DNA from 3 places in the Paenibacillus sp. FSL H8-0315 genome. Region 2 is predicted to be linked to each of the others. Evidence: riboswitches for the same ligand, from Rfam matches in the RefSeq annotation. Region 2 holds a riboswitch; each other region holds the start of a gene.
The links. Region 2 has a riboswitch for cobalamin ahead of metE (5-methyltetrahydropteroyltriglutamate--homocysteine S-methyltransferase). Riboswitches for the same ligand answer to the same signal wherever they lie in the genome.
Positions count from the first base shown of each region.

Region 1: another riboswitch for cobalamin. It lies ahead of MHB56_RS16855 (anaerobic ribonucleoside triphosphate reductase); the one in region 2 lies ahead of metE (5-methyltetrahydropteroyltriglutamate--homocysteine S-methyltransferase).
Region 3: another riboswitch for cobalamin. It lies ahead of MHB56_RS18310 (S-layer homology domain-containing protein); the one in region 2 lies ahead of metE (5-methyltetrahydropteroyltriglutamate--homocysteine S-methyltransferase).

Region 1 is NZ_JBBOTA010000001.1:3,873,297-3,875,500, reverse strand. It holds gene MHB56_RS16860 (MTH1187 family thiamine-binding protein) at 36-344, opposite strand; cobalamin riboswitch at 723-957, shown strand; gene MHB56_RS16855 (anaerobic ribonucleoside triphosphate reductase) at 1,200-2,204, shown strand, end outside.
Region 2 is NZ_JBBOTA010000001.1:1,419,033-1,421,236, forward strand. It holds gene metE (5-methyltetrahydropteroyltriglutamate--homocysteine S-methyltransferase) at 1-1,034, opposite strand, end outside; cobalamin riboswitch at 1,190-1,395, opposite strand; gene MHB56_RS06185 (undecaprenyl-diphosphate phosphatase) at 1,495-2,204, opposite strand, start outside.
Region 3 is NZ_JBBOTA010000001.1:4,205,283-4,207,486, forward strand. It holds gene MHB56_RS18305 (cellulase family glycosylhydrolase) at 1-535, opposite strand, end outside; cobalamin riboswitch at 877-1,077, shown strand; gene MHB56_RS18310 (S-layer homology domain-containing protein) at 1,241-2,204, shown strand, end outside.

The DNA.
Region 1 (2,204 bases), 2.5 Mb from region 2:
GCCTATCTCTCCCTGTTTTCCGCCCTTCTAAACTGCTAATCCACCTGTAGCTTACGCTCCACAGACTCTAACTTTCCACGGCTAGTAGAGGGTTTATCGCGGCGGTCGTCTATTTTAAGTGAGGTAGAGACACGTTCTGCACCTGCGTCAAAAGGAGACTCATGCAAAGCTTCTACCGCGGCAAAAATGCGTTGCAGAGGCCCTTCGATGATCGTCCCCATGGACGTAAGTTCATAAGTAATCCCTTCTACTGTCTTCAGCACCCGCTGCATATCCGCAACATAGCTGCTAAGACTGGTGCTGCCTGTTCCAATTGGAATAACTGTAACTTCAGCAATAGGCATGAGAATACCTCCTCGAAATTTTATAGTAGCTGTCTCCTTCCATTGTAACAATTCCACCGCTCTGTCACAAACTAAGCAAGATTATCCTCCCTTATCTCTTCTATTTCTTCTGATTACTCCAAAATATGACTTTGGGCTAAGAGTATTTTCTCATGAGCAAATTCTAGGGTCATCTGCACTATATTTATGGACTCTTTGTGGCATCTTTTCGGACAATTTATGAATCATTTCGCATCTCCCTGTGGATCAATTGTGGATTACTTATGGACAGCCTGTGGATCATTTGTGGAGTACTTTTAAAGAACCCGCTCCCCGCGCGGGTTTTCTAAAAAACTGTTTACAAACACAACATCTTGGGTTATTTTTATCTAACGACAACAAAATATAGTGGAGACAGGCGCTTTGATCCTTAACCGGATTTAGAGCTTAATAGGGAAGCGCGGTGAGAATCCGCTGCGGTCCCGCCACTGTAACCGGATGGCCTTCTTAAGCTTCTGGGAAGCTTGAGAATCCACATCTCCCGGCAAATGCCACTGAGGGTTAGGAACACCCTTGGGAAGGCGCCGAGAGATCCCACGGAAGCCAGGAGACCTACCTGTTTCGACGACACCAACTATTGATGCCTGCGAGGAACAGGGATGGTGTCCGCATGCGGTCATCTACGTAGAGACCTCTGCAAATATCCGTGTGGATATTTACATAACGCATCGGGCATTTTCTGCCATCCTCGGGTAGGGGATGCTTTTTTTATGTAATCTGAACAAATATACGACTGCTTATAGCAGTCCAACTTCTTATGGATATATGGATTTGATGATAGATGTTTTTCTTTTATACTGAGAGGAGAGCTGTACAATGACGTTGTTGGAGAGACAATTTAATGGAGTAGAAAATGCACGGGAAGTTCTTTTAGAAGAGCTCATTGATTTAGGCCGGGATATTATCGACAGTCGGGATATGGACCTATTGCGCGAGAATGCCAATTTGAATGGAGAGAGTTTCTCCGGTAAAATGAGCAAGTTCGGCAGTGAATATTCAAAATGGTACGCCCGCAATTTTACGATGCCGCCACAGCTAGTGCAGGCTATTGATGACAATGTCGTCTATGTGCATGATCTGGATCAATACGCGATTGGAACGACGAACTGTATTTTTATCCCGTTTGATAAACTTCTCCGTGAAGGTTTCAATACCGGCAACGGCAGCGTTCGTCCTCCGAACTCAATAATGACAGCTATGTCTCTGGTAGCGATTATTTTCCAATCCCAGCAAAATGCTCAATATGGTGGTGTATCCGCCAATAAACTCGATTACGATCTGGCACCTTATGTAACCAAATCCTTCGCCAAGCTGTTCCGCAAGGGTCTGGATTATTTTGAAGAAGGACAAGCTGACGAATCTTTGGGCGAGATTACGATGAGCCGGACCGATCTGGCGGAGTCATATCCAAGAGCGTTCCGTTTTGCACTAAAGGAAACCGAAATCGAAACTCTGCAAGCGGCTGAAAGTATGGTACATAATCTGAATACCATGTCCAGCCGATCCGGTGGACAAATACCGTTTACCAGCATCAACTACGGTACTTGTACTTCACCAGAAGGTCAGCTTGTGATCAGTTCTCTGCTAACCGCAACTATGAACGGACTTGGCAGCGGAGAAACACCAGTGTTCCCGATTCAAATCTTCAAATGCAAGCAAGGAATCAATCAACAGCAAGGCGATCCTAACTATGAACTGTTCCTAAAAGCAGCTGAATGTTCTGCGCGCAGACTATATCCAAACTTCGCTAATCTGGACGCTCCGCTCAACTTGCAGTATTATGATTCAAGTGATCCTGATACGGAGTTCGCTACAATGGGC
Region 2 (2,204 bases):
GTCGCCTTCAGCTTCACCTCACCTTGAACGGTGACTGGGACATGCAGCAGACTGCAAGAAGGCTGAAGAATAAGGCGATCAAGCGGCACATGAACGCTGAGCTTTTCTACCAGTTGCAGCTTAGCGTCTAAATCGGAACGCCAGATGTTCCGTCCATCAATAATTCCGGCACCCAGCCATTTGTCCTTCGGCCAGCCAAGACGTTCGATAGAAGCCAGATTCGCTCCACCATCGTGCACAAAGTCAAGACCCAAGCCTTGAACAGGCAACTCTAGCAGTGCCTCCAACGGTTCAGCAGCTTCAAAATACGTCTGTAAAATAATATTCAAGCCCGGCACGGAGCCGGCAATTTCTGTGTATATCGAGTTAAGCAGTGTTAATTCTTCTTTACTTATGCCTGTAACAATCGCTGGCTCATCGATTTGTACCCAGCTTACCCCTTCTTGCTTCAGTTCCTGTAGCAGTTGAACATAGACTGGAACAAAACGTGCAGCAATCTTGGCGATATCTGCCGCTGCGTAACCTTTGGACAGCTTAAGGAAGGTATACAGACCTAAAAGTACCGGTTTACCTTCAATCCCTGCCTGCGATTTAGCAAAACGATAAGCCGCTAGAGGTTTATTTTCAGTCAGGCGTGGTGTTTGTGTGCCGATCTCTGGAACGATATAGTGATAGTTCGTATTGAACCATTTGGTCATCTCACAGGCAGTAGCCTCAGCATTACCACGGGCCATTGCAAAATAAAGATCAAGCCCGATGTCGCCGCCATCATACGTGTACCGTGGAGGTACAATTCCAAACATAACAGCCGTATCCAACACATGGTCATAAAAAGTAAAATCATTTACCGGAATAAGCTCAATTCCTGCCTCTTGCTGGGTCTTCAAATGCTGCAGCTGAATTGCTGCCATTTCGGAGCGGAATTGCTCCTCATTTATTTTCCCCTGCCAGTAGGCTTCCAGTGTCTTTTTCCATTCGCGGTTCTTTCCGATTCTCGGATATCCAAGATTGCTTACTTTTACTTTATTCGTCATCTCGATACACTCCCTCTTCCATCTCTTATTTCAAACTCCAAAGCTACTTGCTTTCCTATAAAAAAGAGCGCCCTTCCCTAAAAAAGTCAAAGGGAAAGACGCCCATGATATACCCATGGTTAACGTCTAACACCTCCCTATCTTCCGTAGGTGAAGCAGTGCTGTTGAAACAGGCAGGTCTCCTGGCTAGCGGCGTCAACATCTTGAGCAGTCTTCCCAGCAGTAGTAAATTGCCAGTGACCTCTGTTGCTCGAGATTCTTCCGTTACAGTGGCGGGACCGCATCGGCTTCGAACCGAATTTCCCTATTAAGCCTACCGAATTACTATTTTCCGGTCAGCACCTGTCTCCGATATCATTCATCATTTGAGTGTCTTAATCTGATGTCATCATACGTGAAAGCCCCAGCAATCTGCAATAGATTACTGGGACTTCTGTTATATCGATTCCTTATAACGGACTTAGAAAAATACGAAATATACTACAGCAGCAAGAATTATACGGTATATAGCAAACGGTAAGAGCTTGATACGATTGATCAGTTTTAAGAAGAAACGCATCGATAACAGCGCAAATAGGAAGGCACTAATAAAGCCTGCAATAAAAAACGGCAACGCGTCCATGGTGAAATATTGCCAGTTTTTCATCAGTGACAACAGACTGGCACCTGCCATGATGGGTACTGCCATAATAAACGTAAAATCAGCAGCGGCACGATGGCTCATCCCGAGGAGTACGCCACCAGAAATCGTCGAGCCCGAGCGTGAAAATCCAGGCCATAACGAAAAACACTGTACAAGACCTACACCAAGTGCCTGTTTGTATGTAATCTGATCTACACTCTCAGTTCTGATCTTCTTCGGCCCAAACAGATCGGCAATAATCATTAATATAGCCCCAATCACTAGACCAATTAACACTGTTGATGTAGAGAATAAATGCTCATCAATATAATCATTAAACAGAACACCTAACACACCTGCAGGCACTAACCCTACCAGAACCTGAGTCAGCTTGAGGTGCCCGCCCTGCTCCAACTTCGGTAGCTCCTCTGTTACAGGATCCAACTGCTTACGGCTGAAACGCTTTAAACCCAACAGATCAATGAACCGATTTCTAAAAATCACAACAACCGCTAATATTGAACCCAGTTGAATAACTACTTTGAAGG
Region 3 (2,204 bases), 2.8 Mb from region 2:
ACATCAGCTTATCGGATTTGTCCTTGAAGCGATCGGCAATTTGAGTCCAAGCTGCATTATAACGTGCCAGCGTTTCATCGTGTTTTTCTTCCATATGGCTTACCCATAGCCAGGAATCATGGTGGACATTAATCATGACATAAAGCTTGGCGTCCAGTGCCCAGCCGACAACTTCTTCCACACGGTCGAGGTAGGCCTTTTCTAGGGTATAGTCTGGTGCCGCACCCATGTGAGTATCCCAGGTCACAGGAATCCGAATGCTTTTATAGCCTTGAGCGGCGATCTTTTTAATAAGATCTTGGGTCACACGTGGATTGCCCCAGGAGGTTTCATCCTCACCTGTAGCATCTAAAGTATTGCCAAGGTTCCATCCGGGCTGCATTTCGTCTACATAGGATTGGATCTTACTCTTTGGCGCTGCCTTAGCTTGTTGCTCGTCCTTAGTTGCAGCTGCGGCCATGGATGAGAACAGAGAGAGCAGAAGAGCGGTGACAAGTGTCAATGATAAGAAGGATTTCTGGATTCGCGTAGTCATTGAATTCTCCTTTGTGAGATAAATTTAGGATGCTTGGACCTGGCTTTGACGCTGTACTTGGTGGTTAAATGAACGCAAACACCTCCAGTTTTATTTTGTAAACGCTTTCTGAATATACCCTAACATAGAATACACTTAGCGAGTACCTTACTAATTTGTGGTAAATTCATATAAGAATTAGTGATTTAAATTAATTTGCCCCACAGTTGGATAAAGAAATTATTTGAATAACCCTACTCGTAGAAATTGGTTATTCAATAGGATTATCTCTAGCTGCCCGTTATACAAAAAAGAAATATAACATGACAAAAGCATATATATTAGTTATGATGAAGCATGAAAATTTAAAATTAGAAATAGGTGCCAACTATGAATGTTGCGGAAGTACAATCATAGATTGGTTAAATGGAAAGCGGGTGTGAATCCCGCGCGGTCCCGCCGCTGTGAAAGAGGAGTCCTTGCAAAATGCCACTGGGAAACTGGGAAGGCAGCAAGGGTGATGATACTTGAGCCAGAATATCTGCCTTTTTCTGTTACACCATCAAACTCTACGATCGATAGAGAGGTGCTTGAATAGTGTTTGCCAGCTATTATCGTGGTTCACTATCTTAACCTCTTGACGTTTATGTTGAGTGGTTTTTTTGTGGTTATGAGAAAGTTTATTCTGTTTTTTATCATAGGTATGAAGGGAAGGGTTATGGAAAAATGAAGAAAAATAAGTTTTTAGCGTGGTTACTTATTGTAGCTGTATTTATTACGACATTCTCTACAAGTGTAATCCCGGCTCAAGCAGATGGAGCAAGCTCTACCCTTAAAGGGTATGTATCTGTATCCGTAGAGAAATTCACCTTAGGCCAAGGGTATATTAAGGAACCTATTAAAGTTCCGATTTATGAAGGCGATAATGGCGCATCTTTAATAACACGTGCGCTAGGTGATGGCAATTATAGATATTTAGGAAATATAGATAGTGGTTTTTATTTATCAGAAGTTAAAGATAGTGGCAGAAGTGAAGTCAATATTCCACAATATATTTTAGATATGATTTCAGCCGATGGGAATACAGTCGGCACTAAAGCAGACCCAGATTGGTTAAGTCAGTTTGACTACACCTCCATGTCGGGTTGGATGTATGCAGTAAATAATGTGTTTCCTCCGTTTGGGATGACCGATTATAAGCCTCAAGACGGTGACATCATTCGAACTCAGTTCACCACTTATGGCTATGGTTCTGATCTTGGCGGCTGGGGGGAAATCCCAGTTCAACTTGCCAATAAGGATGCTTTAACTGCGGAAATCGCCGAGATTAACAGTGCCCCTAATAAAGAAACTATTTTGGACAGACCAGTAGTGCAATCGGCAGTTTATGAAGCCTATTCCGTGCTCGAAAACATGGCAAGCTCTCAAATAAGTGTAGATCATGCGCTTGTCGGTCTTAATAATGCATTAGACATAGAACCCCCTGTTATTACAGTAAGTGGCATACAAGATAAACAGGAAGTATCCAATAAAGAAATAAGCTTCAAAGTAGCTGTCACAGACAATGTATATAGTGACATTACTCCAGAAGTGAAGCTGAATGGAGTTACTTTATCACCTGCAAATGGGGAGTACAAAGCTACTCTGAATTCAGGCAGTAATGCAATTACTGTAACGGCTCTTGACGGAG